Regions from separate parts of the Rhizobium sp. Leaf321 genome, predicted to be linked through region 2. Evidence: predicted binding sites of a transcription regulator. Region 2 holds the regulator's gene; each other region holds the start of a gene.
What was found. The regulator LexA, encoded in region 2, represses DNA repair genes until DNA is damaged. The targets are predictions, from matches to a motif close to TGTTCNNNNTGTGTTCNG.
Positions count from the first base shown of each region.

Region 1: the regulator LexA is predicted to act here: its motif matches at 2,130-2,147, upstream of ASF70_RS17500 (helicase-related protein).
Region 3: the regulator LexA is predicted to act here: its motif matches at 7,836-7,853, upstream of dinB (DNA polymerase IV).

Region 1 is NZ_LMOF01000008.1:88,103-98,228, reverse strand. It holds gene ASF70_RS17500 (helicase-related protein) at 1-1,929, opposite strand, end outside; gene ASF70_RS23725 (DUF3309 family protein) at 2,305-2,460, shown strand; gene ASF70_RS17495 (YMGG-like glycine zipper-containing protein) at 2,501-2,755, shown strand; gene ASF70_RS17490 (beta-ketoacyl-ACP reductase) at 2,819-3,547, opposite strand; gene ASF70_RS17485 (acetyl-CoA C-acetyltransferase) at 3,629-4,810, opposite strand; gene phaR (polyhydroxyalkanoate synthesis repressor PhaR) at 5,041-5,643, shown strand; gene rpmF (50S ribosomal protein L32) at 5,735-5,920, opposite strand; gene ASF70_RS17470 (glutathione S-transferase family protein) at 6,089-6,736, opposite strand; gene ASF70_RS17465 (DUF1868 domain-containing protein) at 6,751-7,473, opposite strand; gene mtgA (monofunctional biosynthetic peptidoglycan transglycosylase) at 7,585-8,331, opposite strand; gene ASF70_RS17455 (polyprenyl synthetase family protein) at 8,463-9,377, shown strand; gene ASF70_RS17450 (LysE family translocator) at 9,427-10,068, shown strand; gene ASF70_RS17445 (OmpA family protein) at 10,094-10,126, opposite strand, start outside.
Region 2 is NZ_LMOF01000007.1:185,679-195,804, reverse strand. It holds gene ASF70_RS13750 (hypothetical protein) at 1-215, shown strand, start outside; gene ASF70_RS13745 (hypothetical protein) at 371-694, opposite strand; gene ASF70_RS13735 (hypothetical protein) at 1,332-1,559, opposite strand; tRNA gene ASF70_RS13730 (tRNA-Lys) at 2,275-2,350, opposite strand; gene ASF70_RS13725 (PhzF family phenazine biosynthesis protein) at 2,534-3,448, opposite strand; gene ASF70_RS13720 (PLP-dependent aminotransferase family protein) at 3,700-4,944, opposite strand; gene eno (phosphopyruvate hydratase) at 5,115-6,389, opposite strand; gene kdsA (3-deoxy-8-phosphooctulonate synthase) at 6,518-7,363, opposite strand; gene ASF70_RS13705 (VOC family protein) at 7,368-8,243, opposite strand; gene lexA (transcriptional repressor LexA) at 8,436-9,155, shown strand; gene ASF70_RS13695 (ComEC/Rec2 family competence protein) at 9,136-10,126, opposite strand, start outside.
Region 3 is NZ_LMOF01000008.1:832,997-843,122, forward strand. It holds gene ASF70_RS21090 (arsenic transporter) at 1-1,030, shown strand, start outside; gene ASF70_RS21095 (SDR family oxidoreductase) at 1,060-1,944, opposite strand; gene ASF70_RS21100 (helix-turn-helix transcriptional regulator) at 2,043-2,882, shown strand; gene ASF70_RS21105 (SDR family oxidoreductase) at 2,893-3,609, opposite strand; gene ASF70_RS21110 (hypothetical protein) at 3,692-3,910, opposite strand; gene ASF70_RS21115 (pyridoxamine 5'-phosphate oxidase family protein) at 4,128-4,610, shown strand; gene ASF70_RS21120 (hypothetical protein) at 4,674-4,916, opposite strand; gene ASF70_RS21125 (2'-5' RNA ligase family protein) at 4,923-5,504, opposite strand; gene ASF70_RS21130 (hypothetical protein) at 5,577-5,897, opposite strand; gene ASF70_RS21135 (DNA polymerase III subunit epsilon) at 5,926-6,675, opposite strand; gene dinB (DNA polymerase IV) at 6,715-7,809, opposite strand; gene ASF70_RS21145 (hypothetical protein) at 7,966-8,274, shown strand; gene ASF70_RS21150 (FAD/NAD(P)-binding protein) at 8,326-9,738, opposite strand; gene ASF70_RS24110 (hypothetical protein) at 9,793-10,126, shown strand, end outside.

The DNA of each region.
Region 1 (10,126 bases), on a different contig from region 2:
GACCAGCTGGAAGGCCAGGCCCTTGGCGAGACCCTGCAGGTCTTCAGCGCGCGACAGATCGTCCAGCGGCTTCAGCACGGTCGCGATATGATGGTTCACGAAACGCTCGATGCGCGCAACGACGTGTTCGCGGGCATTGCCGGTCAACTGCTCGTCGGCAAGCAGGATCAGGCGCGGGCGCATGATATGGTCGCTCGACGCAAGCCGGCCGACAGGTTCGCCGAGCCAGCGCACGGAACCGTCCGAGCCGACAGCAAGGTCGTTGTTGCCGGATGCATAAAGCCGCGCGGCGCGTGCCTCGAACTCCAGCGCAAGCGCCTTTTGCGCGGCACCCTGGACGGCCTTCGCATCTGGACCCTCCGTGCCGGCTATAGGCGTGAATCGGAATCCAGCCAATTGCCCCACATGATGGCCTTCGACGAAGACATCCCCATTCACACTGATTTCAGCTTCCAGCATCGCATTCTCTCTTAGGCGCTTCATGAGCACAGATGTCCTGCGATCAACAAAGCGTTTCGTCAACCGTTCATGTAACGCGTCCGACAACCTATCCTCGATTTCCCGTGTCTTTTCTTGCCAGTGTGTCGGATCGGCAAGCCAGCCAGGGCGGTTCGAAACATAGGTCCAGGTACGAATCTGCGCGATTCGGGCCGACAGGGTGTCGATTTCTCCGTCGGTCCGGTCGGCCCGGCGAACCTGTTCTGCCATGAATTGCTCGTTCACCGTGCCGAAGCGCACAAGATCCGAGAAAAGAGTCGAAATGAGGTCTGCGTGTTGCGCAGGGGCAATCCGCCGATAGTCCGGCAGAGCGCAGGCCTCCCACAATTTTTCCACCCGCTCCGGCGTTGTCGCCGTATCGCGAATTTCTGCGTAGCGCGACAGATAGTCGAGCGCCTGGATATCGATTGCCGGCAGCGCGCGGGCAAGACCCGCCACGGTCGGCGGCCGGTCGAGACTGGCGCGCAGAGCGGCAAGCGAGGAATAGTCGACGCTTTTCGTGCGCCACTGCAGCACTTTCACCGGCTCGAAATGATGACCTTCGATCCGCTCGACCAGTTCGTCGTCTAAAGGCTGGACCTGTCCGGTCACGCCGAAGGTTCCGTCGCGCACATGGCGGCCGGCACGCCCGGCAATCTGCGCCAGTTCGGACGGATTGAGATTGCGGAACTGATAGCCGTCGAACTTGCGGTCCTGAGCGAACGCAACGTGATCCACATCGAGATTGAGGCCCATGCCGATCGCATCGGTTGCGACCAGATATTCCACATCGCCTTCCTGATAGAGAGCGACCTGTGCATTGCGGGTCCGCGGGCTCAAGGCGCCAAGCACCACGGCCGCACCACCGCGCTGGCGGCGGATCAGTTCGGCGATCGCATAGACCTCTTCAGCGGAGAAGGCGACAATGGCGGAACGCTGCGGCAGGCGGGTGATCTTTTTCTGGCCGGCATAAAACAACTGCGACAGACGCGGCCGTTCGACCACGGTGATACCGGGAAGCAGCCGTTCGAGGATCGGCCGCATGGTGCCGGCGCCGAGCAGCAACGTCTCCTCGCGTCCGCGAAGATGCAGGATGCGGTCGGTGAAGATGTGCCCGCGCTCGAGATCGCCGGCCAGCTGTACCTCGTCGATGGCGACGAAGGCGGCCTTTGTCTCGCGCGGCATCGCCTCGACGGTGCAGACGGAAAAGCGCGCCATATGCGGCGTGATCTTTTCCTCGCCCGTGATCAGCGCGACATTGTGATAACCGACCTTCTCCACGACACGCGTATAGACCTCGCGTGCAAGCAGGCGAAGGGGCAGACCGATGACACCGGAACCGTGCGCAACCATGCGCTCGATGGCATAATGGGTCTTGCCGGTATTGGTGGGGCCTAGCACGGCCGTGACGCCGCGGCCGCTGAGAATCATGGGCTGAGAATGCAAAGCCAGTTCCTGCTTATCCGCCGATGCGATCCTCCACGGAAACGCAATCGCAGTATCAGATGGCCATGCTCGACGATAAACGCAAGCCGATATGTTGTCCTCGACAAGGCGAGACCACGATTTCCAGGATCAACATGTGTACGATACGCAAGCCAGTTTCGTTCGAACAAACGTGAACGAATCGGCGACGATTGCGGATTCCGGAGCGTTCCCGATCTGTTTCGAACATTACCCGGCTTTCCGACGCATGGCCAAAGTGTAACCCGTTAACCACACGCCACGGGCAAGCAAGTGGTGAGTGGAACAAAAGTTCCCATGCTACGTTTTCTCGGCAATCCCAACCGGACATGTCGAGCCGGTAGGTCAGCGGAGTACAAGCCTATGCTCGGAACCATCCTACTTATCGTACTGATTTTGCTTTTGATCGGCGCGCTGCCGAATTGGGGGCACAGCCGGAACTGGGGTTATGGTCCGTCCGGCGGTCTCGGCCTTGTTGTGCTGATTATCATCATCCTCCTGCTGATGGGCAGGATCTAAAAGCGGCGAAGCCGCACGTTACCAAGGGAAGGAAAGTGACATGAAAAAAGTTTTGCTCGTCGGCGCTCTCGTCGGAATGCTGGCATCCTGCACATCCACTGAAAAGGGCACTGCAATCGGTGCTGCTTCGGGCGCCGTTATCGGTGGCGCTGTGACCAACAGCTGGGGTGGCGCTGCAGTCGGCGCTGTCGGCGGCGGTCTGGTTGGCGCTGCTATCGGCGAATCGCAGAAGCGCAATGGTTACTGCGTCTATCGCGACCGTTATGGCCGTACATACGAAGCACGTTGCCGCTAAGTCCTGCGTGTAGTCGCAGAATAGAAACCGGCGTCCCATGGGCGCCGGTTTTTTTGTATCCGCTTACCCGGCGAAATACTGACCGCCATTTGCGCTGAGCGTCGAGCCGGTAATGAATCCGGCTTCTTCAGAGGCTAGAAACAGCACGCAGCGGGCGATTTCTTCCGGTTCGCCCAACCGTCCGACAGGTATCTGCGGGATGATCTTCTCATCCATCACCTTTTGCGGGATGGCACGCACCATGTCGGTGCCGATATAGCCGGGGCAGATCGCATTGACGGTGATGTTCTTCGAGGCCCCTTCCTGCGCAAGAGCCTTGGTGAAGCCGAGATCGCCAGCCTTGGCGGCGGAATAGTTCACCTGCCCCATCTGGCCCCTCTGGCCATTGATCGAGGAGATGTTGATGATGCGGCCGAAGCCGCGCTCGCGCATGCCGGGCCACACCGGATGGGTCATGTTGAACAGGCCGGAAAGGTTGGTATCAATGACCTCCTTCCACTGCTGTGGCGTGATCTTGTGAAACATGCCGTCGCGGGTGATTCCGGCATTGTTGACGAGGACGTCGACAGGCCCGAGCTGCGCTTCGACTTCAGCGATGCCCTTCACGCAGGCATCGTAATCCGACACGTCCCACTGGAACACCGGAATGCCCGTCGCCGCGTGAAACTCAGCGGCCTTTTCGGTATTGCCCGCAAAATTTGCGGCGACCGAATAGCCTGCCGCTTTCATGGCAGTGCTGATCGCAGCCCCGATGCCGCGCGTGCCTCCTGAAATCAACGCGATACGCGCCATGTAAACTTCCTTTCATACCGTCGCCGCCGTCAGCGTAACGGAGCTGCTCACGCCGGTAACGTGGGCAGCTGCCACCCAGTGCTAGAGCGCTTCCAGACACATGGCGACGCCCATACCACCCCCGATGCAGAGCGTCGCAAGCCCCTTTTTCGCGCCACGGCGCTTCATTTCGAACAGCAGCGTATTGAGAATTCGCGCACCCGACGCACCGATCGGGTGACCGATGGCGATCGCTCCGCCGTTGACGTTGACGAGCGACGGATCGAGGCCCAGATCCCGCGTGACCGCGCAGGACTGTGCGGCAAACGCCTCATTCGCTTCGATCAGGTCGACATCGCCGATTTTCCAACCGGCTTTTTCCAGCGCGCGACGCGAAGCCGGGATGGGGCCAGTTCCCATGATCTGCGGATCGACGCCGGCGGTGGCCCAGGAGACGATGCGCGCGAGCGGCGCAATGCCACGACGACCGGCTTCGTCCTCCGTCATCAGCAACGCCGCGGCTGCGCCATCGTTGAGGCCAGATGCGTTGGCGGCAGTCACTGTGCCTTCCTTATCGAAGGCCGGCCGAAGCTTCGCCATCCCCTCCAAAGTCGCACCGGCACGGATGTATTCGTCGTTTTCGACGCGAACATCGCCCTTTCGGGTCTGGATCAGGAACGGAACGATCTCGTCCCTGAAGCGGCCAGCAACCTGCGCTGCCTCCGCTTTGTTTTGCGAGGAGACCGCAAACTGATCCTGTTCCTCGCGCGACAACTGCCACTGGCGGGCGATGTTTTCAGCGGTGATGCCCATGTGATAGCCGTAGAACGCGTCGGTCAGGCCATCCTTGATCAGCGTATCGATCATCTTGAAATCACCCATCTTCACGCCGCCGCGCAGATGTGCGCAATGCGGGGCCATCGACATGGATTCCTGGCCTCCCGCGACGATGATTTTGGCATCGCCGAGCGCGATCTGCTGCATGCCGAGTGCGACGGCACGAAGACCGGAACCGCAGAGCTGGTTGACGCCCCAGGCCGTCGCCTCCTGCGGCACCCCGGCCTTCATCGCCGCCTGGCGGGCGGGGTTCTGTCCCTCGCCGGCAGGCAGGACCTGGCCCATGATCACCTCGTCCACTTCACCCGGTTCCACGCCACCGCGCGCCAGCACCTCCTTGATCACCGCGCCGCCAAGTTCGTGCGCGGGCACGTTTGCAAACGCGCCATTGAAGGAGCCGACGGCCGTTCGTGCTGCGGCTGCGATAACGATGGATGGATTGGACATGATGTCTCCTCTTTCCGTTTCTTGGCACCGAGACTGGCAAAGCCTGAGCGCCCTGTCAAACGCCCGGTTTTCGCCCGAAACACCCGGTTTTTCATCGATTTGCTGCGCAGCATGGTGATCCATCGCGGCGCACAAATCGATTGTCAGTTGCGCCAATTTAAGCTTACATTCGAGGCGGGAGAAGATGCCAAGCACTAATAATCGCGCGAATGGCGAAGTGGAGGGAAATCATGGCAAAGACCGAAGGTGACGTGACGATCAAGAAATACGCTAACCGGCGTCTCTACAACACCGGAACAAGCACATACGTGACGCTCGAAGACTTGGCTAAAATGGTCAAGAAGGGCGAGGTATTTACGGTTCAGGATGCCAAGACGGGCGAGGACATCACGCACTCGGTTCTGACCCAGATCATTTTCGAGCAGGAGTCCAAGACGGGAAACACGCTTCTGCCGGTGTCCTTCTTGCGACAGCTGATTTCCTATTACGGTGATCAGATGCAGATGGTGGTGCCGACCTTTCTCGAACACTCGATGAAGACGTTTACGGACCAGCAGGTGCAGATGCGCGAGCAGATGACGAGTGCGTTCGGTGACACGCCGATCGCCAAGAACCTGCACCTTCCGATGCAGATGATGGAAGAACAGGTGCGGCGCAATACGGACATGTTCCGTCAGGCCATGCAGATGTTCGCGCCCTTTGCCGGTGCCGCGACGCCGCCTCAGCACCAGTCCGCCCCACCATCGGGCAAGAAGGCGGAAGCCAAGGACATCGACGAACTGAAGGAGCAGCTCCGCGCGCTTCAGGGTCGTCTCGACAGCATGAGCACCTGAACGGCACCTGCTGCGGGAAGAAACGCGCCTTACCGAGCGCGCAACAAAAAAGGCCGGCAAAGCCGGCCTTTCAAGCAATCATCAGAAAAGCTTACGCGCTTTCCTTCGGCGTCAGAACCTGACGGCCGCGGTACATACCGGTCTTGAGATCGATATGGTGCGGACGGCGCAGTTCGCCGGAGTTCTTGTCCTCGACGAATGTCGGGGTCTTGAGAGCGTCAGCAGAGCGGCGCATACCGCGCTTCGACGGGCTCGTTTTTCTTTTAGGTACAGCCATTTTCGTTACTCCACTTCGTGCAAAACAGGGATTTCCGGCCGGAACTGAGGCCGAACATTCCATGTCTCGATCTCGGAAATTTGGCGCGCTTATACATGCCAACCGGGTACTTGACCAGTCCCTGCAGGGATATTGGCGGGATTTTTTCGCAAACCACGCCGAAACACCTCAGGCCTCGTCTTCTTCGACGATTGCTGTCTCCTGAAGGGCCGCTTCCTGCCATGAAACCCAGGCCGGATGCGACGTCATTGCCTCCATATACGCAAGCGTGTCGGCGTCGTCTACCAGATCATAGACCGCAAAGCGATTGACGACCGGCGCAAACATCGCGTCCGCTGCGGTAAACTCGCCAAACAGGAACGGACCGCCGGATTTTGCCCGCAGTTCCCGCCAGATCGTTCCGATCCGGGCGACGTCGTCCATCACCCCGTCGGGGAGATCGATGCGGCGCTTCGGCCGGCGAAAATTCATCGGGCAGGCATTGCGCAGCGCCCGAAAGCCAGACAGCATCTCCATCGAGATGGAGCGGGCGACAGCACGATCCGCAGACGACGCCGGCCAGATCCCGTTTTCGGGAAAGAGCTCGGCCGCGTATTCGATGATCGACAACGACTGCCAGACACGCACATCGCCATGATGCAGCACTGGCACCTGGCCATTGGGCGAGATCGCCTTGTAGCGGGGATTGCCGGCCGGATAATCGAACGGGATCAGCACTTCCTCGAAAGGAACGCCGGCAGCTGTGAGCGCAATCCAGGGCCGGAAGGACCAGGACGAATAGTTCTTATTTGCGATATAGAGGACGAGTTTTTCCATCGGCGCGGTTTCCATCAGGTCTCGGAATCGAAAATCATCAGTTCGTGGAAATGGTTCATGTCCTCGAACGAGCAGAATGCCGGCGGCCGCAACTCCAGCACCGGGGCCGCGCGCTGGATCTTTGCTGTCACCTCGTCGAGCATCGCCTGCCAGGCCGGCAGCGCTGCATCCGACAGGCGCTCGATCACATAGGCAAAGGTAATGTGGAAGGCATAGTCGTCGTGATCCGGATGACGATAACCGAGGAGCTTCGCCAGCGCATCGCGCCAGGCCTTCATCGCCCTGCGGTCACTCTCTGCCTTCCCCTCGACCACCAGACCCGACGGTTTGGCGCTTTTCACGGTGACCTGGAACGGATCCAGCGTCGAGAACCCTTCGAGCCGGGCCGCCATGATTTCCGTCATGTCCTCGATCGGCGTCTCGAGCGGCATATCGTCCGGCCAGAAGCGAGGCTTGCGGCGATACTCGATGACACCCTGGAACAGCGTCATGTGGAGGCTGGTGGTCGGTGTGAAGAGAAAACGCTCGGCTTCCGGCATGTCGAGATATCGCTCACGGGCCGCGACAAGCAGCGCCTGCGTTGCCGATCCTTTCTCCAGATGGCAGACGATCGTGTTGCCGGGCTCGGGCAGAAAGCCGCCTCGCCGTCCGTAACGCGTTCCGAGCCGCGGCGGCGGTTTTGGATTGTGCGTCGCCGAGTATTTGAGGAGATCGGGCGAAATCAGTCTGGCATCCATCGGCGGTCCACTTTCTGCGTATACGCACTCACAAAGCGTGCTCGATGCGCTCTTAAGCCAGCGTCGATACTGACAGATGATGTGAGGGACGTTTAACGCTTAGTTTTGACGTCACCCATAAATGCATTTGATGTAATCGCTGGATGCGCGCGCGCGCCGTTCCACGACACCCGCCAGCCGCTGCATTCCGCGGCCGGGCTTGCTGGCGACCCGCGTGTGCGGATTGGGAAGTGCGACGGCGAGCAACGCGGCTTGGCGGGCACTCAGCTTGGCGGCTGGCACCTTGAAATGATACTGCGCCGCCGCTTCAGCCCCGTAGATACCAGGTCCCCATTCTGCGACGTTGAGATAGATTTCCATCAACCGCCATTTCGGCCAAATGAAATCCTCAGCCAGCGCCAGCGGCAGTTCCAGCCCTTTACGGATGAAGGAGCGGCCGTTCCATAAAAACAAGTTTTTGGCCGTCTGCATCGGAATGGTGCTCGCGCCACGCGTTGCCTCGCCGTCCAGTGCATCCTGCACGACGCCGCGCATCTGGCGCCAGTCGACGCCGCCGTGGAAACAGAACTGGCCGTCCTCCGACATCATCACGGCCCGCACGAGATTGGGCGAGATGTCCTCGATATCAACCCACTGGCGGTCATACCCGCGCAGAAGAAACAGTTCCGACATCATGAGGGTGGACACCGGCCGCGTGAATGGCAGCGCATAGACCGGGATGAGAAGATAGGGCAGCACCACCAGCGCAATGACGAACAGGATGACGCGCCGGAGCCACGTGGTGTTAGGCAGGCGAAACCGTCGTGCGGGCCTCACGGGTTCGTCTTCTTCGGCATGCTGTTCAGGTGCGATATCCAAGGTGCTTCTACCCGCCCGTTTAAAGTTTCATAGCCGGTGGCGCTTTCGAAGGCCAGTCCACCGGCTGAAACTTCGGCAATGCTGGTAAATCGACATTGCCTGTATCGTCGCCCCATGCCAAACAGCCCGGCATGAACACGACCGTTCCTGCATTCGAAAGCCGGTTGAAAGACAGCGCAGTCGCCACCGAGGCGCTGCTTGTGTCGCTTCTTTCGGATCAAACGCTGCCCGACGAAGTCACGCGCCCGGCCCATCTGATGGCCGCGATGCGCCATGGTTCGCTGAATGGCGGAAAGCGCCTGCGACCGTTCCTGCTGCGCGAAAGCGCGCTTCTGCTTGGTGGGAACGAACAGGCCGCCCTGCGCATCGGTGCCGCACTCGAATGTCTGCACTGTTATTCGCTGATCCACGACGACCTGCCCGCCATGGACGACGACGACCTTCGCCGTGGTCAGCCGACGGTCCACAAGGCATTCGACGAGGCGACCGCGATCCTTGCCGGCGATAGCCTGCTGACCTACGCCTTCGACATCATCGCAGCGCCTGAAACAGCCCTGCCGGACCGGGCAAAGACGGAACTTGTTCTGGCCCTCGCCCGCGCCGCCGGTTCCGGCGGCATGGTGGGTGGCCAGGCGCTCGATCTGGCTGCGGAAAAATCGGCACCGGATGAGGCCGGCATCACCACGTTGCAGGCGATGAAGACCGGTGCGTTGATCCGCTTCGCCTGCGAGGCAGGTGCCATCATCGCCGGTGCAGATCAGGAACACCGTCAGCGCCTCAGAAAATTCGGCCAGGTCATCGGGCTTGCTTTCCAGCTTGCTGATGATCTTCTCGACATCACCTCCGATGTCGAGACCATGGGCAAGGCGACCGGCAAGGATGCCGCCCGCGGCAAGGGCACGCTGGTTGCCATGCATGGCACAGGCTGGGCGGAAGAGAAGCTCGATACGCTGACGGCAGAGGCCGTCGACCTGCTTGCGCCCTACGGCGAAAAGGCATTTATTCTGCAGCAGACGGCGCGCTTTATCGCCAGCCGTCAGAACTGACGAGACGGGACAAAGGCAAGCCTCCCGGATCAGACCCGAGGAGTAAAGTATGCCGGATGTATTCGCCTACCTGCCCTATATCTGGCCAGCCTATCTCGCCTATCTCATCGCCGTCCTCAGCCCCGGACCTGCGAATTTCGCCATTATCGGGATGGCGATTTCGCATGGCCGTCGCAACGGCGTGATCCTGGCACTGGGCGTCTTCTGCGGCTCGCTGACCTGGGCCTGCGCTGCCGCACTAGGGCTCGCCGCAGTCCTGCGCAGCTACGCGATCGCGCTCGAAATCATGAAGGTTCTCGGCGGGCTCTATCTGATCTATCTTGCCTGGAAGGCATACCGCTCGGCGCGGACCCCGGATATCGAGACCGCATCGAGCGAGAGCAGGACGCCCTATACGGCAAGGCAACTCTGGCTGCGCGGCTATGCCATCCACGTCACAAATCCGAAGGCGATCTTCGGCTGGCTGGCGATCATTTCCCTCGGCCTGCCCGCGGATGCACCGCCTTCGGCAATCCTGCTGATCGTCGGCATCTGCTCGAGCTCGAGCCTGGTCATCTTCACCGGATATGCGGTTCTGTTTTCGACCCGCCACGCGCTTCGCGGCTACAAGGCCGCGCGGCGCTGGATCGAAGGCACCATGGCGGTGTTCTACAGCATTGCCGGCGTGAAACTGCTGACGAGCCGGATCTGACCGGCTCGTCGACATCTGTGCGAACTCAGCCCTGCTCGATCGGCGCGATCGCGACTTC
Region 2 (10,126 bases):
ACCTAGCTTTGCTGGCGGCATCCGGTAAATCCGCATGCGAGCGGTCACTGGAAGCCAAAATGGCGATCCCTGACCTAACCCGCCTTCGCGCAGAAAAGCCCATGGAGGAAGCTCCAAAGGCTTACGTTCAGCAGACGAAAGAGGACATGATCCGCGAGCGTTATCTAGCGGCTGTTCGAGGGCTTCAAACGAGTAAGAACCTGCTCGCTCGCTGAGGAAACTGTCACCCAGTCACTCGTGAACTTGAAAGAGCCCGTATTCAACTGCGGGCGCTTCTGCATTTCGAACTGACGCAGTGACATCGCAAGCTCAGGGATCTCATGGATGATGTCCCCGAAGCGATCGTAAAGGGCTCCATCCGAAAGCGTGCTCATGCTGCGCGTGCCCTGCCAGTCAGACGGTCGATGATACCCTGACGCTGCTGAAGAGCCACGCGGAGACTCCGGACTTCGGCTTCGAGTGCTGCGACCCTGCGTGCGGAGGCAATGGCTTCACGTCCGAGGTCGTCTGCACGGACGCGTGCCGCGAAGAGCGCGCAGTTGTAGTCGTACTTTTTGCGACGAGCGCGGGCTTCATCGACCTTCAGCATGCCGTTCGCATGGGCATCTGCCATTAGGGTTCCGAGTCCGACGGTCAGCAGGCCCAGTTCGAGAGCGGCGCTGCCTGCTGGGTTCTTAGAAGTGTACATCGACATCGGCTGCTCTCCTTGTATCGTCGTCGAAGACAGCGATATCAGGACCCGGACTCGCTGTGAGCCCGCCATGCGATCGTACCGTTAACAATTCACGATCGGGTCAGCTACGCATTTTTCCTGCTTTGAGTCTGTTGTTTTGCCGATTCTGGCACCCGGTGCATCGTAACTTTGACTGGACAGTAGTCAGAAGTACCTGCTTGCCGAGCCGACGAGAGATTTCCCACCGCTCGATCCATCCGGCATGCCGACAAACGGGACAGACACCGCCCAGCACGTACCATTCTTCGAGCTGTCCTAGCGTCCGACCTGGCTGGGGACCGGCTGCGGGGGTCGGCGCAGCCGGCACTGCTCCGGGCGTGGGGTGGCCTCCGTGCCGATCTCACGACGCATGATGCTCCTACCGTTCATATGGATCAGATGTCTGCCGACACGACGACGCAAGGCTTCCCCGAAGGCCGCGGCGCTCACATTGAAATCCGATGATCTGGAGATTGTCTCTATAAGGGAGCCACCTTCTTCTGGCGGCGCCGACCAGACCTCGATTCGGTAAGCATCCTCGGGCGGGCTGGTGCGCTGTGGAACTGGCAACTGAGTATCGGCTCGGACGAGATCGATACCTTTCCGATGCTTCATCGCCTCATACTCGTTCATACGTCGGTCGCCAGCCTCGGCTGATCCCTGCGCTCATGAGCCGCGACGCGACGTAGAGCTGTTCCCGGAAGAACTCCGCATCCTCGATCAGTGAACGGATTGCGACGAGCGGATCACCGCCTGCGGCGGCGAGTACAGTCACGGCTAGATCGGGTTCGACAGTCGACTGGGTGACAGTTTCGGCGGGGCTGACGTCGAGGGCGGGCTGGGTCATGATGATCTCCTTAGGAATTAAGTCCGCGTCAACGGATTTTGTTCCTATTTTGTTCTCATCGATCGAAGAGTCAAGAAGAGTCTTGCGTTACGCACCGCCGGAGTGGTCAGAGCACCTGCGACATCGGGAGGTCGTTGGTTCGAATCCAACCCGGCGCATGTGGGGCTACGTCTACGTCCAGAAGACCTCCGGAGGTCTTTATGTTTCAGTCGCCGAGCCTCTCGTACTCGTCGTCGGTCACATCAGGCTCCGGTCACGGCGAAAAAGACGCTGATCACTATGCCTGCCGCCGTAGTGCACATGACGAGCACGATGAGGCTGAGTAGAAAATAGTCACTCACTGAGCGTTTCATCGGACCCTGCCTCTGCCGTCGAATCGAACCATAGTTCGCTATGGCCGCGACGTCGAATCTTGCAAAGGAATGGATCAGTGTAAGGAAGTGAGATTGCGGGGTTCCGGATAGCTTCCGGACGGCCCGCCGCGTCGTTCAATCCGAGATCTCACAGCTAGTCCCTCGGTTTTGAACCGAAGGCGGCGTGACTTCACTTACGTGCCGTCCGACAGATTCACCAAAATTCGTGGACACGTGAACGAAAAGAGAACGTAAAATCAGTAACTTAGCCTCGGTGATCTAATCGTGATCTACCGGTCTATTCGTGTTTTGCGTGCTGACTGAAGCAATCCACGCAACCCATTAATTTGATGAGATAATAATGGTGGGTGATGTAGGGCTCGAACCTACGACCCGCTGATTAAGAGTCAGCTGCTCTACCAACTGAGCTAATCACCCGTAACCGGTTTGGCGAAGCGTCGTTTCCGCCGGTGTGAGGGCCGTATAAAGAGGAAGTTTAGGCTTGTCCAGCACCTCCCGCGAAATTTGTTGGATCAGCAGCTTCTTTTTTGCGCGAGCGAACAGCCTTTGCGAGGATATCCGGACTTATGGTAACAAAATCAACGGGTTAAAAAATATCGCCTAGATTTCGATAACGCCTTCGGCAAGTCGGATCGCTTGTCCGCCGATCCGGGCTTTTGCAATGGCCCCTTCCTGCACATCGATATGGAGATGGATAAAGGACGGCCGTCCCATCTCGACGCCTTGCTCGATCAGAAGGGGGTGATGGCCATCCGGCAGGCCGTCAAAATGATGGATCGCGCCGGACAATGCCGCTACCGCCCCACCCGTGGCTGGGTCTTCAGCGATGCCCATATCCGGCGAGAACATTCGGGCATGAAATTTCGCCTGATGATGGACGCCGCCGCGGCAATAGACATAGGCCGAAGCGAGCGCACCCTCGACGAAGGGAGCGACCTTTTCCCAGAGCGGGGCATCGAATTCCATGTCCTGGACAGTTGCAAGATTGTGCAGCGGGATCATCAGGAAGGGCACACCGGCGCTCCAGATCGACGCGACGTGGTTTTCGAACCCGATATCCGTCAGCTCGACGCCGAGCGCGTCCGCGATGCCCTGACGGTTCAAAGCTAGGTCGATCCGCTGCGACTTCTTCGGCAGATCGAACTCGGCGAACCCCACCTCCCCCTGGCGCAAACGCACGGCGCACCGAACCGGACCGACCGCCTCTTCAAGGACGCAGACCAGATCGAGATCGCTGTCGCGCCCGTTGGTGCGCTCGGCAAGGGCGATGGCCGTCCCGACCGTCGGATGTCCCGCGAACGGAAGCTCCCGGCCCGGTGTGAAGATTCGCAGCTTTGCCGAATGGGTGGTGTTTGTCGACGACTGGACGAACACCGTCTCCGAGAGGTTCATTTCCTTGGCAATGGCCTGCATCGCGCCATCGTCGAGACCATCTGCATCGAAGATGACCGCAAGCGGGTTGCCGGAAAGCTTAGCGTCGGTGAAAACGTCATAGATGCTATAGGGACGCGCCAATGCAAACTCCTCCTCATATACCGGGCGCAAAACTGCCCGACGGCGTCCCGTGGCGCAACCCCTGATCAACGTCACCGGCTAGTGATTTAATTAGCGGCGGTTACGGTCGGGCGCGCTGGGCGCCTCGGAGAAGGCCGCGTTTCCACGAGAGGCGGCGCCCGAGGCCGAGCGTCACCGACAGGTGAACTGGTCGCCAGCAGCCCGTGAGAAAGGCAAGCCATCGCTGGGTCGCCTTTCTCAGTACGCGATATTCAGATGATCGGGAGCGCTTCGTGCTCACGGGTTTCGGCATTGCCGATCAGTCTTCCGAGCCGCTTGATGCCTTCGTCGATCATCTCGTCGTTGGCGCAGGAGAAGCTGATGCGCAGCGTGTTGGCATTGCTGCCGTCGGCGTAGAACGCCTTGCCGGGCACGAAGGCGACCTTTTCGGTTGCCAGCGATTTCGCCAGAAGCTCCGCACCATCCGTGCCCTCAGGCAGCGTCAGCCATACGAACATGCCGCCTTCGGGCTTTGTCCATGTCGTTCCCTTCGGCATGTATTTCGCAAGTGCCGCCAGCATGGAATCGCGGCGGCCGCTATAGACCCGCTTGATCTTGGCAACCTGTTCATCGAAACCGCGCGAAGCGACATGCTCGACGGCGATCTGGTTGATCGTCGACGAATGCAGGTCGGCCGCCTGTTTCAACAACACCAGTTTGCGGATGACCGGCATCGCTCCGATGACGAAGCCGACGCGCAGGCCTGGTGCCAGCGTCTTGGAAAAGCTGCCGCTGTAGATCGTGCGGGTCTTTTCGATACCGCCGCTGCGGGCAATATCGAGCGCTAGGATCGGCGAAACCGGTTCGCCATCGAAGCGCAGGTTCTGGTATGCGGCATCTTCGAGAATCGCGATATCGAGTTCGTCTGCCAGTGCCAGAAGCTTTTCGCGGCCTGCGAGATCGATCGTCTCGCCGGTCGGATTGGAGAAGTCGGCGGACAGATAGGCAAACTTCACCGAGCCACCGGCTTTCGACGCCGTCTCGCGATAGGCTTCCGGCGTGCGGTTGCCGTTGACCGAGAGCTGATCGTAGGTCGGCTCATAGGCATTGAACGCGGAGAGCGCACCGAGATAGGTCGGCCACGTGACGAGCGCCGTATCGTTCGGCGACAGAAACAGTTTGCCGAGGTAATCGAGCGCCTGCTGGGAGCCTGACGTGATGAAGACGTTGTCGGCGGTACAGTCGATACCGATCTTGGCGACATCGGCGACGATCCAGTCGCGTAGCGGCTTGTAGCCTTCGCTGACCGAATACTGCAGCGCCGAGTTCACCTGAGCGCCTGAGAAGATATCCGCATAGGCCTTCTGGAATTCCTCGGCCGGAAACAGTGCCGGATCCGGAATGCCGCCGGCGAACGAAATGATGTCCGGCTGCTCCAGCAGCTTCAGCAATTCGCGGATCTCGGAGGCTTTCATGCGGCTGGAGCGCGTCGCGAAAATATGGTCCCAATCAAGCACGGGCGTTTCCTTTTATTTCAATATTCTTGGCTTCAGTTTACATAAGTTCCGACAGGTCAACAATACTGACCTATCGGTTTTTGGTACGGTGTGATCACGAATTGTAAAACGCAAAAGCCCGCGCAAGTGGCGCGGGCTCTCGAATATTTTGCCTCAGTCGACCGGAATGATCAGGCCTTGAGGATCGAGCGGCCCGCGTAGGCAGCCTGAGGACCCAGCATTTCCTCGATGCGGATGAGCTGGTTGTACTTGGCCAGACGATCCGAGCGCGACAGCGAACCGGTCTTGATCTGTCCGCAGTTGGTGGCAACTGCGAGATCGGCAATTGTCGAGTCTTCCGTCTCACCCGAACGGTGCGACATGACGGCCGTGTAGCTTGCCTTGTGCGCTGTTTCGACAGCATCGAGCGTTTCGGTGAGCGAGCCGATCTGGTTGACCTTGACGAGGATCGAGTTGGCTGTGCCTTGGCGGATACCGTCGCGCAGACGGGCCGAATTTGTCACAAACAGATCGTCGCCGACCAGCTGGACCTTGGAGCCGATCTTGTCGGTCAGATACTTCCAGCCGGCCCAGTCGTCTTCGGACATGCCGTCTTCGATCGAGATGATCGGGTACTTGCCGGCAAGTTCTGCCAGGTAATCGGCCATGGCTTCCGGCTCGAGCGAACGGCCTTCGCCTTCCAGCTCGTACTTGCCGTTCTTGAAGAACTCGGTGGCTGCGCAATCAAGCGCCAGGTGGACGTCATCGCCCGGCCGGTAGCCGGCCTTTTCGACCGACTTCATGATGAAGTCGAGGGCTTCCGGCGCGCTCTTCAGGCCCGGCGCGAAACCGCCTTCGTCGCCGACATTGGTGTTGTGGCCCTGCGCTGCCAGTTCCTTCTTGAGAACGTGGAAGATTTCCGCGCCCATGCGGACGGCATCCTTCAGCGTCTCGGCGCCGACAGGCATGATCATGAATTCCTGGAAATCGATCGGGTTGTCGGCGTGAGCGCCGCCATTGATGATGTTCATCATCGGGACCGGCAGGAGATGCGCGGAAGCGCCGCCGATATAGCGATAGAGCGGCAGGCCGGACGATTCGGCTGCGGCCTTGGCAACGGCAAGCGAGACGCCGAGAATGGCGTTTGCACCCAGGCGCGACTTGTTCGGGGTGCCGTCGAGCGCGATCAGGGTCTTGTCGATGTGGATCTGGCTTTCGGCATCGAAGCCGCCGATCGCGTCGAAGATCTCGGTGTTGACGGCTTCGACAGCCTTTTCGACGCCCTTGCCACCATAGCGCTTGCCACCATCGCGAAGTTCGACGGCTTCATGCGCACCCGTGGAGGCACCGGACGGAACGGCGGCGCGGCCCATCGAGCCGTCTTCCAGATAAACATCCACCTCGACGGTCGGATTGCCACGGCTGTCCAGAATTTCGCGAGCGATGATGTCGGTAATGGCGGTCAAGGGTCTCTCCTCGGTTAATGTGCGAGCCTGAATTCGCAGGCTCAGCGAACAGGCGTGTCATCGACATTGTGCGATCGTCGATGACACGCGGATTACAATCCAGTCAATTCGGCGGTTTTTCGACGCCGTCAGCCTTTTGCGATGGCGTCGAAGGCCAGCAGCTTTTCCAGAAGGCGCGGCATGTCCTTCAGGTGGACCATGTTCGGACCGTCGGACGGTGCGTTGTCAGGATCTTCGTGGGTTTCGATGAAGACGCCGGCAACACCGACTGCGACGGCTGCACGGGCAAGCGTTTCGACAAACTCGCGCTGGCCGCCGGAAGAGCCGCCCTGGCCGCCTGGCTGCTGGACGGAATGGGTCGCATCGAAGATGACAGGGCTTCCGAGAGACGCCATGATCGGCAGCGAGCGCATGTCGGAGACAAGCGTATTATAACCGAACGACGCGCCGCGTTCGCACAGCATCACATTGGGATTGCCGCTTTCGAGGAACTTCGCCTGAACGTTCTTCATGTCCCAGGGCGCCAGGAACTGTCCCTTTTTCACATTGATGGCGCAACCCGTCTTTGCGGCCGCGACCAGAAGATCGGTCTGGCGCGACAGGAAGGCTGGGATCTGCAGGATATCGATCGTATTGGCCACGAGGCCGCACTGCTCTTCCGTGTGAATGTCGGTCAGAACAGGAAAGCCGTATTCCTTCTTGAGATCGGCAAAGATTGCCATCGCGTTGTCCAACCCGATGCCGCGCTTGCCGGAGATCGACGTGCGGTTCGCCTTGTCGAAGGAGGACTTGTAGACGAGGCCGATGCCGAGCTTCTTGCAGAGTTCGACAAGCGTACCCGCGATCATGAAGGCGTGATCACGGCTTTCCATCTGGCAGGGACCGGCAATCAGCGAGAGCTTTGCCGTGTTGGAAAAAACGACTTTCGAACTCCCCTCGCCCACGGACACTTCAGAATTGGCGGAGACTGTCATTTCACTATTCCTCGAAACCGAAAACCACACCTTGCCCCGGGGCTGCCGACACGATCACGCGGCCATCCCTGCGGATGAATGCGACGTCATTAGCAGCAAGGGTGATCTCTGTCACGGCGAGATCGGTGGTCTTGAAGATGATCCCGCGCGCAGCGAGGCGCGACGATAACAAGGGCTTCATCGAAGACCGGAACTCATCGCTGAACGTGTCGTTGGATTGAATGCGGATGCTGGCATTGGCAGCTTCGATCCGCAGACCGTCTTTCCCTTGCTCGGGTTGCGTCTCGAACACGGTTTCGAAAAGCGGCAGAAACTCCAGCGGGTCATCTGCAGAAAAGACGATCTCTCGAAGGCCTGTAACGGCGTTTGCGTGCTCATCAAGACCACCGCGATCTGCCGGTAATGCGGCGATTCGCTGGCAGGAAAACAGCAAGATGTCATCGACCTCGGGGACTGCCGCGAACGCCAGACGGAATGAGACTTCGCTCTCCCCACCATCGGGCAACTGCATCGGGCGGGAGAATTGAAGCATCTCGCCCGCAGACATGTGCCCGTCCACAAAACGGATATGATCGGCCGCTGAATCCTGCGTCCCGACGACCACCGCCGATAGACCTTCCCTTTTCCGCTGGCCGCGGAAGCGGATGTCGCGATCAGTGAACACGTTGCCTCGTTTTGCCGCAAGCGAGGCTAGCCGACGGTTCACAATGGCCAGCGGCTCGAGATACGAGCCATCCGCGAAGAATATGCAGGCATTGGCTGTGCCGAAAGGGTGAACACCTTCAGGTGCCACAGTAAAGCCGAGAGCGGTCAACCTCCCCCGCGCTGACGCCAGATCTGCAACGGGCAGAACCAAATGATCGACTGACTTGTTACCCACTTACACCCCCAAAGTCTTATTCCGCAGAACATTGGCTATCGCGGGAAACTCGGCAAGTGCTGCGCACGAACTGAATACGTGATCGAACGCTGAAATGAGACTATTCTTCAGCAGAAATTTGGGGCTTGCGGAACACAGATAGAACATATAGCGTCCGTTCTGCATTTGTTTCCAATTCTGAGGGTCCCGTCCATGCTGACACGCAAGCAACAGGAGTTACTTCTGTTCATCCACGAGCGGATGAAAGAATCAGGCGTGCCGCCGTCGTTTGACGAAATGAAGGACGCTCTCGACCTTGCATCGAAGTCCGGCATCCATAGGCTTATCACCGCGCTCGAGGAGCGTGGCTTTATTCGCCGTCTGCCGAACAGAGCACGCGCGCTCGAAGTGATCAAGCTGCCTGACGCCTATGTGGCGAACCTTCATCCGCGACGGGGATTTTCTCCCAGTGTCATCGAGGGAAGCCTCGGCAAAACGCAACCGGTCGTCGCTCAGAAGCCGGCGCCGGTCATGGCGGACAATCCGTTCTCGACAAACATTCCGGTCATGGGTCGAATCGCTGCCGGCGTGCCGATCTCCGCGATCCAGAACAACACCCATGACATCGCCGTTCCGATCGAGATGCTGGGTTCCGGCGATCATTACGCGCTCGAAGTGAAGGGCGATTCGATGATCGATGCCGGCATCCTCGATGGCGATACCGTCATCATCAAGAATACCAGCACCGCAAGTCCAGGCGATATCATCGTTGCCCTGGTCGATGAGGAAGAAGCGACCCTGAAGCGGTTCCGCCGCAAGGGTGCCTCGATCGCACTGGAAGCGGCAAACCCGGCTTACGAGACCCGCATCTTCCCGCCCGACCGGGTGAAGGTCCAGGGCAAGCTTGTCGGCCTTATTCGCCGCTACCATTGAGAACGCTGTCATCCCGGAGATGCGCAGCAACAGCCTCCGGGATGCCAAAGTCGAATTGTCGCGTTCGCCAGTCATAGAACCGGTGGACGGTCCACGGACGGCTTGAGGTCTGTGCGCTGTCTCGCATCGCCGCCGTAATCTTGATGTCTGGCGCTGTCGCGTTCGGAATAATGGTGATTTCCAGTGCGCCAGTCCGGCGCAACGTCCGCCCGCTGAGAAGCAAGGCGCCGGAGCGGCAAGTATCGAAGCGTGCGCCGGGCGAGACGATGATCCGACCGACATCGCAGGCAAGACCGGTGTATCGGTTGTCTTCGACAGTGACGATCCGGATGTCCTGAGCAGTCTGCGCCGCGCACAGGATTTTCGGCAGACAGGCGAATCGTCCGGGCTTCAATGCTTGAAGAAAACCCCTGACATATTCGATTTCCCGGCGCGTCAAATCCGGTCGCGAATGTGGTCCAGGTGGTCTGTCATCGCTTTTCGCAAGGCTGGCACCTCGCGCTGGTTCCGAAGAGGCAAGAACCGGCAAGGCGAGCGGTTGTTCTCCGGTCTCAAGCACCAGCGCTCGCCGCCATTGATCGTAGATAAATCCCGGCGGTCGGGTTCGATTGAGGGTGATCTTGTCATCCTGGATCACGCCGACCGATGCGCCGTCTTCGGATATGACGATATCAGGCCTCGGCGCCGAGCCTGAGCGGACCGCAAAGAGCAAAGCCACCGCCATGAACAGCGCGCCTGTCAACCTCAGCGGCGTGCGCAGCAGCGTCAGAAGCAGAAAGCCTGCCGTCGCCAGAGGCAGGAAAAGCGGGTTCTGCCGGCCGATGGCAATATCGCCGCCCCATGCGGCGACGATCTCGGCAATGCGAATGACGATCCGCAGCCCCTCGCCCATGATGAACAGAAAGGGAGCATCCAGCCCGAACGGCATCAGCAACATGCCAACAAGCCCTGCCGGCATCACCACGAAGGAA
Region 3 (10,126 bases), on a different contig from region 2:
AGGGCTGTTCGACTGGCTGGCATCGATTGCGACCGCCTATGCAAAAGGCTCGCCGAAGCGATTGTTCGTCCTGATCTATGGGGTCGGCATCGTCGTCACCGCGTTCCTTTCGAACGATGCGACCGCGGTCGTGCTGACGCCTGCCGTCTATGCGGCGTGCCGCACGGCAAAGGTGAAGGATCCGATGCCGTATCTTCTCATCTGCGCCTTCATCGCCAATGCCGCAAGCTTCGTGCTACCCATCTCCAACCCGGCCAATCTGGTGATCTTTGGCGGCGGAACGATGCCGCCTCTGTCGCTGTGGCTCGCTACGTTCGGTCTTCCCTCGATTGCCGCAATCGTCGTCACGTTTATTGCGCTTTACTGGACGCAGCGCTCGATCCTCGCCGCCGACAGCGTGTCCCCCGTGGTTGAAAGCGTGCCGCTGTCGCATAGCGCAAGGCTGACGGGGATTGCCTTGTGCGCGACGGCGGTCCTGCTGCTCGGCGCATCGGCACTGCATTTCGATCTTGGGTTGCCCACCTTTGTGGCCGGCTGCATCGCGACGGCGGCTGTTCTCGCGATCACCCGACAGAGCCCTGTCGAAACGCTGAAGGGCGTGTCCTGGAGCGTGCTGCCGTTGGTGGCCGGCCTGTTCGTCGTGGTCGAGGCACTGAACCGGACGGGCCTGATCGATGCATTGGCACATCAGCTGACCCAGAATGCCTCGCTTTATCCCGCCCAGACGGCAGCGTTCGCCGGCACGGTTGTGGCGCTCGGCTCCAATCTCGTCAACAATCTGCCGGCCGGCCTTGTTGCCGGAAGCGCCGTGGAGCTGGCGCATGTGTCCGACAAGATTGCCGGCGCGGTGCTGATCGGCGTCGATCTCGGCCCCAACCTTTCGGTCACCGGGTCGCTCGCGACCATTCTGTGGCTGACGGCGCTGAAGCGCGAAGGGTTGCACATCGGCGCCCTGAGCTTTCTCAAGCTGGGCGCCGTCGTCATGCTTCCGGCGCTCGCCCTGTCGCTTGCAGTCCTCCTCATCCAGTGAGGCGCCGGCGCGCTTTGCGGGCTAGTCCATCAATAGACCATCGCATCGAGGTCGGAGATCAGCGTCGGGCCGGTCGGGTGCCAGTCGAGCTTTGCTTGTGTCTTCGCGCTCGACGCCCTCATGTCCAGACCGACGAACCGTGCCATCGCGCCAAAATGCTCCGAAGCCTCGTCGGCTGAGATGGAAACAACAGGGACATTCAAGCCGCGACCCAGCGCTTCCGCGATAAGGCGCATCTCCACGCCTTCTTCGCCGACCGCGTGATAGCGCGCACCGGGTTCCGCTTTCTCGATGGCAAGGCGGTAGAGGCGCGCAACATCGTTAAGGTGACCGGCCGACCAGCGGTTCGTTCCGTCCCCCACGTAAGCTGAAACGCCTTTTGCTCTGGCAATGTCGAGGAGCGGCGAGATGAGGCCCTGCTTGAACGTGTTGTGGACCTGCGGCAGACGGAGCACGGAGACGTTGATCCCTCCGTCCAGAAGCCGGTTTCCAGCGCGCTCAGAAGCAATGCGCGGGTTTGGGTGATCCGTATCGAAGACGTCTTCGACAGCGAGCTCGCCTTTACCGCGCGCGCCCATCGCGATGCTCGAGGTGCTCAGCAGCGGGCGGTCGGAGCCGGTAAGGGCTGATCCCAGCGCTTCGATGACCCGCCGGTCCTGTTCGCAATTCTCGGCGAACCGTTCGAAGTAGTGATCGAAAGCCGTATGGATGACGGCATCCGCGTTCCGGGCGCCACGTTCGATGCTTTCGAGGTCTTCGAGCGTCGCCAGATGTGGCTCGACCCCTGATGCGATCAGCTTTTCGGCGCCTGCCTGCGAGCGGGTCATGCCGATGACTTCGTGGCCCGCGTTGAGAAGTTCAGGAACCAGTGCCGAGCCGATGAAGCCCGTGGCTCCGGTCAGGAATATACGCATTGTCATTCTCCAGTTGCTTTTACACCGGGACTATCTGCTCTCCTGTTATTCCGTTAAAGTAGTAACCGTATCAGGGTATAATTGCTAACAGGGTATCGATGCCGGACAACACGCCGAATTCATTGGCAGCGTTTCTGAAAGACCGCCGCACGAGGCTCGACCCTGGTGCCTTCGGGTTTTCGGGAAGACGGCGGACGCCGGGGCTTCGCCGGGAGGAGGTTGCTCAACGCGCCAATATCAGCCCGACTTGGTACACGTGGCTCGAGCAGGGCCGCGGCGGCGCGCCCTCGGCTGACGTCCTGAACCGGATCGCTTCCGGGTTGATGCTGACGGAGCCGGAACGCGAACACCTTTTCATGCTCGGTCTCGGACGGCCGCCGGAGGTTCGCTACAAGTCCACGGAGGGAATTACGCCCAGGCTCCAGCGTTTGCTGGATACGCTCGATGCGAGCCCAGCTTTCATCAAGACCGCAACGTGGGATGTGGTGGCGTGGAATGCGGCGGCGGCCGTGGTTCTGACCGACTACGGGAAACTGCCCGAAGGCCAGCGAAACCTCCTGCGACAGATTTTCTCGAGCCCGTTGCTCCGCGCCAAGCAACATGACTGGGAAGGGCTCGCCCGGTTTGTCGTCGGCGCCTTTCGCGCCGATGCCGCACGGGCCGGTGCGATGTCGGAGGTTTCGGATCTCGTCGACGAGCTCTCGAAGTCCAGTCCGGAATTTGCGGCATTCTGGGGTGAAAACGACGTAAGGCTCCAGAGCGACGGCCTGAAGCGGATCGAACATCCGGATCTCGGCACGGTCGAGCTGGAATATTCCGCATTCTCCGTCGACGGTCGGCCGGATCTCGGCATGATGGTCTACAATCCGGTCGATCCGGCTATGGCCGCAAGAATCCGGCGGCGCGTCGCGGAGCGCGCGGCGTCAGCTAAACCCTGACCGCTCTATCTCACCAGGGAATACCGCTTCCATCATAGGCGACGAAGGAGCCGGAATTCTCCGGGGCGAGGCTGTTAAGCGTTGAGAGGATCGACGCTGCCGCCTGTTCCGGGCTGACCGTGTTGTGACCGCGTGAATAGGGGTCTGATAGACCCGTGCGAACCGTCCCCGGATGAATGGCGGTGACGACCGCTGCCGGATGGGTGCGGCCATATTCGATTGAAACGGTGCGGACAATCTGGTTGAGCGCCGCCTTGGCGGATCTGTAGGACACCCAGCCTCCGAGGCGGTTGTCGCCGATCGATCCGACACGGGCCGACAGGAATGCGGCGATCGAGCGGGTTTCGCGATCAAACAGTGGGAGAAAGTGTTTCGCGACAAGGGCGGGGCCGACGGCGTTGGTGCGGAACTGGGCCATCATCGTTTCGGGATCGAGCTGCCGCAGAGACTTTTCCGGGCCGCGGCCATCGGTCGTCAGGATGCCGGTGGCGCAAATGAGGAGGTGGATCGGCTTTGCCGAGATCGAGCCTGCAGCGTCCGCCACGCTCGTCTCGTCGGCGAAGTCCAGACCGTCGCGGCTGCGGGAAAAGGCGATCAGTTCGCCGAGATGCGGCTCGTTTTGCAGACACTCGCAGATCGCGGAACCGATACCGCCGCTTGCCCCGATCACTGCCGCACGGAACCCGTTCGGCAGCGATGCGAGAAGACTGGTTTCAGTGCCGGCCATGTCTGACATATCCGAGATACGCGCGTGTAGGTCGCTTCTTCATCGCACTATGCCCGAACTCCACGGTATTGGGTAGGCGTCGTCAGTCGGAGTTGATGGTCGGCAGATGGGTTTCGACTTCTCGCAGGCGCGCGGCTTCGAGCGGTTCGATCTGCGTCTTCCAGAACTCGTCTGCCTCGGCCGGTTCGTCATCCCACTTGCGGACGTCGGCGATATTGTCGTCGAGCTTTGCACGGCGCGTGCCGCCGAGTTCGAGATATTTCATCGCGAGTTTCTTGGTCGAGGTTTCCTGATCGGTCATGAACCGGTTCCTTCCCGTTGCGTCAATCGTCTGCCAAGTCGCCGCGACCCCGCTCAAGCGCTGTCGCAAGCGCTCGTAAGATCGGACCTTGAGTTAGATTAACGGCGTCCCGGTCATCCTGTTCCTGCCGCTGCACGTTTCCGGTGCAAGATATCGGCGGGTCTGGAACAGAAGCCAAGCTCGCCAGTTGACCCGCGTCATCAAAAGGAGAAATCGCATGGCTCACATCGAAGACGAACACGAGAAGGTCTGGGACCTTGCGGAGAAGATCGGATTTTGCATGCTCACGACCCAGTCGGGTACGGATCTGCGGGCCCGGCCGATGGCGGCTTATGCCGAGCGTCTTGAGAATGCGTTCTACTTTCTGACGGATGTGGCAAGCCACAAGGACGAGGAAATCGCGCGCTACCCGAACGTTTGCCTGGCGTTTGCCGATTCCAAGGGCCAGAAATACGTGTCCATTTCGGCGACGGCAGAAGTGCAGGACGATCGCGAGAAGATCCGCGACCTCTGGGCGACACCGGCAAAGGCCTGGTGGGACAGCCCCGAGGATCCTTCGATCCGCGTCCTGAAGATCACGCCGTCAGCAGCGGAATACTGGGATAGCCCTGGCACCGTCATCAGCTACATCAAGATGGCAGCAGCCGCCGTTTCCAGTTCGAAGCCCGACATGGGCGACAATGCCAAGGTTCAGATGTAACCTTCATGGCGGACGGGCAACCGTCCGCCATTCTTCTGCGGCCCGCATAGACGGGCCGGCGTCTCAGTTGAAATCTCCGATCGTTCCGGTTTGAAAGATAACCACCGGTTCGCCTTCCTCACCAATAGCTGGCGATGCCTCGCGCTTCCAGACCACCACGCCGGCATGTCGATCGCCGAGTTTGCGGGCCTCATCGATCGCAGCCGTCTCGTCTTGTGCTTCCCTTACCGCGAACGCCGGAACGGTCTGCCCTCTCTCATCGAGATCGAAGGCGAGGACGAAGATAGATTTGAACGCTCCGGGCATCAGTTTTCATTCCTTGATATGGCTTTGGACGCCGGCACGCTCGCTTTGATCGCGACCGGAAACAACGGCGTCTCGATCTTCCGCAAATATCGCGGAGGTTTCATGCTGCCAGGGTCCATCGAGGTATTTCCACAGATCAACACCTGTAATCTCGATGGTGTGAGGCTGAAACGTCGCACGAAGCTCCTGATACAGCCGGTCGGCCCGGTCCTTCGATACCTTGTTCTGGATCGTGATATGCGGTTGCCATTTCTGCATGTCCTGCGGACCGAGCCATGGTAGGAAGACCTCCTTCAACCGGGCTCGCACATCCTGAAGCGCGGCACTGTCGATCGTGAAGGCGACGCCCGCACCGAGATGGCGGACGCCGCTGACCTCGGCTTTGATCGATGACCCAGCCTCGGCGACCCGTTTGAGGTGCTCGACGATCCGCTCCGTATATTCGCCCGGCAACCGATGAAACATCGTCAGATGCGCATCGAGGAAATTCCGGTCCGGCGGGAAATGGGTTTTCCGCAAGAGATCGAAAGGTGCTTTGTCGCCTTCCGTGATACGGGCTGTCAGGATCAGCGGCTGAAGCGTCTTCACGGGGATTGAACCTTCCGGGCCAGGTTTCGAACGGGTCTTTGAAGCCGACATCTGGGATGCGGGCCTGCGATATCAATCCTTCAGTTGCGCGAACCAGTCCGCATAGGGCGTGTTCTTGGCCATATGCCGGTTGAGATCGGGCTCGCCGTCATCCCACCAGACAGGGCCGCGTTCGCCAAGCTGAACCTTGGCATCGTCGACCCGCCGGCGCGCTTCGGCCATCGCGTCGGGTTTGCCTTTGGCATCGCGGACGGCCCGGCGTGCCGACATCAGGTCCGAGACCAGCCGCTGACGCGTCTCGGCGTCGAGTGCCGGGTTGCTTCGACGCCAGAGCCTGCCGCGGACGACGAAGTATTTGCCGTCGGGTGTGTCGGGATATTTTTCCTCACTCATCGTCCAACCCTGGATTTCGCCATACCGATTACAGGAGCGTCCCCTGCGGCGGTTCAACGACGGGCGGCTGTGGTTGTTCACCGCGGCGCGTCAATTCGGTGCGGGCGCTGAAGCGGATATCGATATCCCGGTCTTCCGCGAGGTCGCGAAGCGCATCGTCGCTGATCCGGTCCCAGGTCTTGCCGCGATCGGCTCCTGACGGCACGCGCGGCAGCAGACCCGGCTCGCTGCTCCAGGCCAGGAGGTCTTCGAGTGATGCTTCGTTCAGGAGATCGCGCAGGTGGTGCGCCGTGACATAGGCATCAGGCATGGCGCGATGGGCGGGCAGGCCGATCTCGTGGATCAGGCCTTCGGGCATGCGCAGGTAGCGCAGCATCTGGTTGGAAAAGCGCGGCAGTTCGGGCCAGACCCGCAGGCTGCATTTCCAGGTGCAGATCCAAGGCAGGCCACCTGTCAGCCTCGGCGTGCAGTATCGCTGTTCGAAGGCGGCGCGGTGTGCGGCAAGCGCCTCGATGCGGTGCGGGGGACGCAGGACAGTCGGTGCGATATCTTTCCAGAACGGCGCGTCGGCGACATGGCTGTCAAGGATGTGATGGATCGCGATCGTGTCGGGCGACATCGGACGGCCGGGATTGACCAGAAGCGCACCGCGGTCCTCGTTGACCTGCCATCTTCCGTCTGCCCCTTGGGTTACATCCTGCCAGCCGATCTCGCAGACGTCGTTCGGTCCGTTGCCGCCGGTCTCGAGGTCGATGACGCGGATGGTGGGATTGCTCATGTCGAAGTCCTTACCCGGCGCTCTTGATGTGCTTGTCGATTATAAATCGAGACCGAGCTGCGGTTGTTCCACATCATCCGGCCCGGCGCCGACCAGCGACGAGAGGGACACACCCAGCAGCCTTACCGAACGCCGGAACGGATAGACGGTTGCCAGGAGCCCCGATGCCGCCGCCAGCACTTCCGCGACGCTTGCATAGGGGAGGGACGCCGTGCGGCTGCGTGTCGCCTGGGTGAAGTCGGAATATTTGATCTTCACGGTGACGGTCTTGCCCGAAATGCGATGCGCTTCGCAGTGGCGCCAGACCTTTTCGGCGAGCGGCTTCAGTTCGGCCGTGGCGAGGTCGAGGGCGTCGATATCCTCGACAAACGTATCCTCGGCGCCGACGGATTTGCGGATCCGGTCGGGACGCACCTGGCGCTCGTCGATGCCGCGGGCAATGCCGTAGAAATAGGGTCCGGATTTGCCGAAGCTCTCGGCGAGAAACTGCAGCGACTTCGACTTGAGGTCAGCGCCGGTCTCGATGCCGTATTTTTTCATCCGCTCGGCAGTCGCGGGCCCGACGCCGTGGAATTTCTTGACCGGCAGCGATTCCACGAAGCCCGGACCGTTCTTCGGCGTGATCACGGCCTGGCCGTTCGGCTTGTTGAGATCGCTTGCCATCTTGGCGAGGAACTTGTTGTAGGAAATGCCGGCCGATGCGTTGAGGCCCGTCACCTGCTTGATCTTGGCACGGATCTCCAGCGCGATCTCGGTTGCGATCTCCATGCCTTTCAGGTTCTCGGTAACGTCGAGATAGGCCTCGTCGAGAGACAGCGGTTCGATCAGCGGCGTGTATTCCGCAAAGATCTCCCGGATTTGCCGGGACACCGACTTGTAGACCTCGAAGCGCGGCGGCACGAAGATCAGGTCCGGACATTTGCGCTTGGCCGTGACGGAGGGCATGGCGGAGTGAACGCCGAAGGCGCGCGCCTCGTAGCTTGCGGCCGCCACCACACCGCGCGCCGCAGATCCGCCGACCGCCAGCGGCTTGCCGCGCAGGTCAGGATTGTCGCGCTGCTCGACGGACGCATAGAACGCATCCATGTCGACATGGATGATCTTGCGGGTGGATATGGGAACCGGGACATTCATGCTGGCGTGCGGATTTGCTGGAAGATAGAAACAAAAAGAGAACATAGCAGTCTTGCGACAAATATCCAAGCTCTCTGCCCAGCTTCCTGTGCATGAGGGAAACAAGCGGGCTTTGAAGGCGTTTGCTTCTGGTGATCATCAACAGGAGACAGTTTCATGGCTGACGACAGCACGACAACCATTCGAGCGACTTTCGACACCCGTGCGGCCGCAGACCTTGCGGTCGAACATCTGGTTCAGCAGCACGGTATCTCGCGTCCGGATATCTTCATCCAGTCCGTCGGTGCCGACAACACGGTCGGATCCGCGCCGTCGGGTGGCGATGCGTCGCATGATGGCGGAGAGCGCACCGATGGCCCGCTGGAGGGCGAGATCGAGGTTTCTGCCGATATCACTGAGAGCAAGATGGCGGCGGTGCAGAAGAGTTTTGGCGAAGCAGGCGCGATACGGGTCACCGGCCGCTGATTTCAGCGAACCAAGGGGCCGGCTCTCAGCCGGCTCCGTAGGGCGGTGAGCTCAGAGGTTTGCTGCAATCGAATCGGCGACGAGCAGCGCATGTTCCGCAACCTGCGGAAATCCCATCAACTCGCCAAAATGTCCGCGTGCCAGCGGGCCGGCGATGAAGAGCCTTGGTTCGGGCTTGCCATCCGCGTCTATCGCGTTGGACTGCTCGTTGCAGGAAAGACCAAGCCCCGTCGGATCGAGGTGCAGAAAGCCGTGATCGCCGAGTTGCCGCAGCCATTGCTGGCTCTGCAGCACGTTGCCGTGGGCCGGGCCGGTCGTGACCGCGACGGCATCGAACTGGCGGACTTCGACACCATTCTTCCCGCGCCGCTTGATGGTGACATCGATGATGTCTCCGTCGGTGCTGACGTCGACGATGCCTGCGGCGAGGATGTCGAGCCTGCCGGCTGCCGCCTCCGCGTCGAGCACGTCTTCCACCTGCGGCGCAATCCGGAAGCGGTGGACGTCCCAATAGGGACGCAGGTGTCGCACGATCCGGCGGCGTGCCTCGAGCGGCAGATGCTTCCAGATGCCGCCGCCTTGCGAGCGCAACTGGTCGAGAACCGCATGCCAGGTCTGACCATATGCCTGTGCTTCCCTGATCGCGGCCCGCACGCGGTGTAGGATCTCGGATGCGCTAGTGGCGGGATGGTCGAGAAAGTCGCCGAACGGTTCCTGCGCGAAGGTGGCGTGTCCGCGCGAGCGGAGGCCACGGCGCGAGAGGGCGGTAATGCTGCCGCTATGCCCGCAACGCTTCAACGAAGCGATGACATCTGCGGAGGTCAGCCCGTTGCCGACGACGAGGACCCGATCGTCGGCCCGGATCGGCGCCAATGCTTTCGGCGCTGTCGGGTCCGCGACATAGCGCGGATGCTCGGCCAGTCGTCTCAAGGAGCGTGGGGCAACCGGAGCAGGGTGGGTGGCAGCGATCACCAGGATATCGGCAACCAGCGTCTGCCCGGTGGTATCGGTGACATGCCATTGGTCGTGCCGCTTTTCGACGCCGTTCACCGCGGCGCAGATATGGCGGACGGCTCCTGATGCCAAAAGAGGTTGAAGGTTGGACAGGACATAGTTTCCGAAGATGCCCCGGCGCGGAAACACGTTGCCATCGGCGCGAAATGCCGCCTCATCGTCCGCAACGGAGCCGGTCGTTTCCATCCATCTCGAAAAATGCTCGGGGTCGCCAGGAAGTATGCTCATTCGCGTTGCCGGGACGTTGATCCGGTGCACCGGGTCCCGCGTATCGTACGCGAGGCCCCTGCCGATTTCGGCACGCGGCTCGAAAATGGTGATGTCGACGGCGTCCGCCTTGTGGCCCGTCGCGAGATGGAAAGCGACCGCTGCCCCGGTCACGCCGCCGCCGATAATGGCGATTGAAGATCGTGTTTGTTCAGGCCGTTCAGACGTCTTCGATGCTGTCACTGTCAGTCACTTCGGTTAGACGCGGCCGCTCTCTTAAACTCGCACGGCACGTCGTTGAATCAAAAATCGATAGGCGCTGCGCTTGCAAAAACGGGCTTTTTCCTAGGCATCGGAAACGGAGCACGTTTATCCCTTCGCGCGGCAAAATTTAGTCCAGGGTTCTCGCAGGCAATATTGTTCACGACTCCCTCTGACGCGACATTACACATCAAAGATCGGGAAGGAATGGAGAGCGTGATGATTGGTGGCGGCTTTTCGATATTTGGGATCGATCTGTTCGGATCGACAAGGCAGTTGGCCGGTGACCGAAAAGAAGAAGCCGCGGCATTGCCACGGCTCGAGACGCAGAAGGTCGAGGAGACTGATGCCGATCGACTGACGAATACCG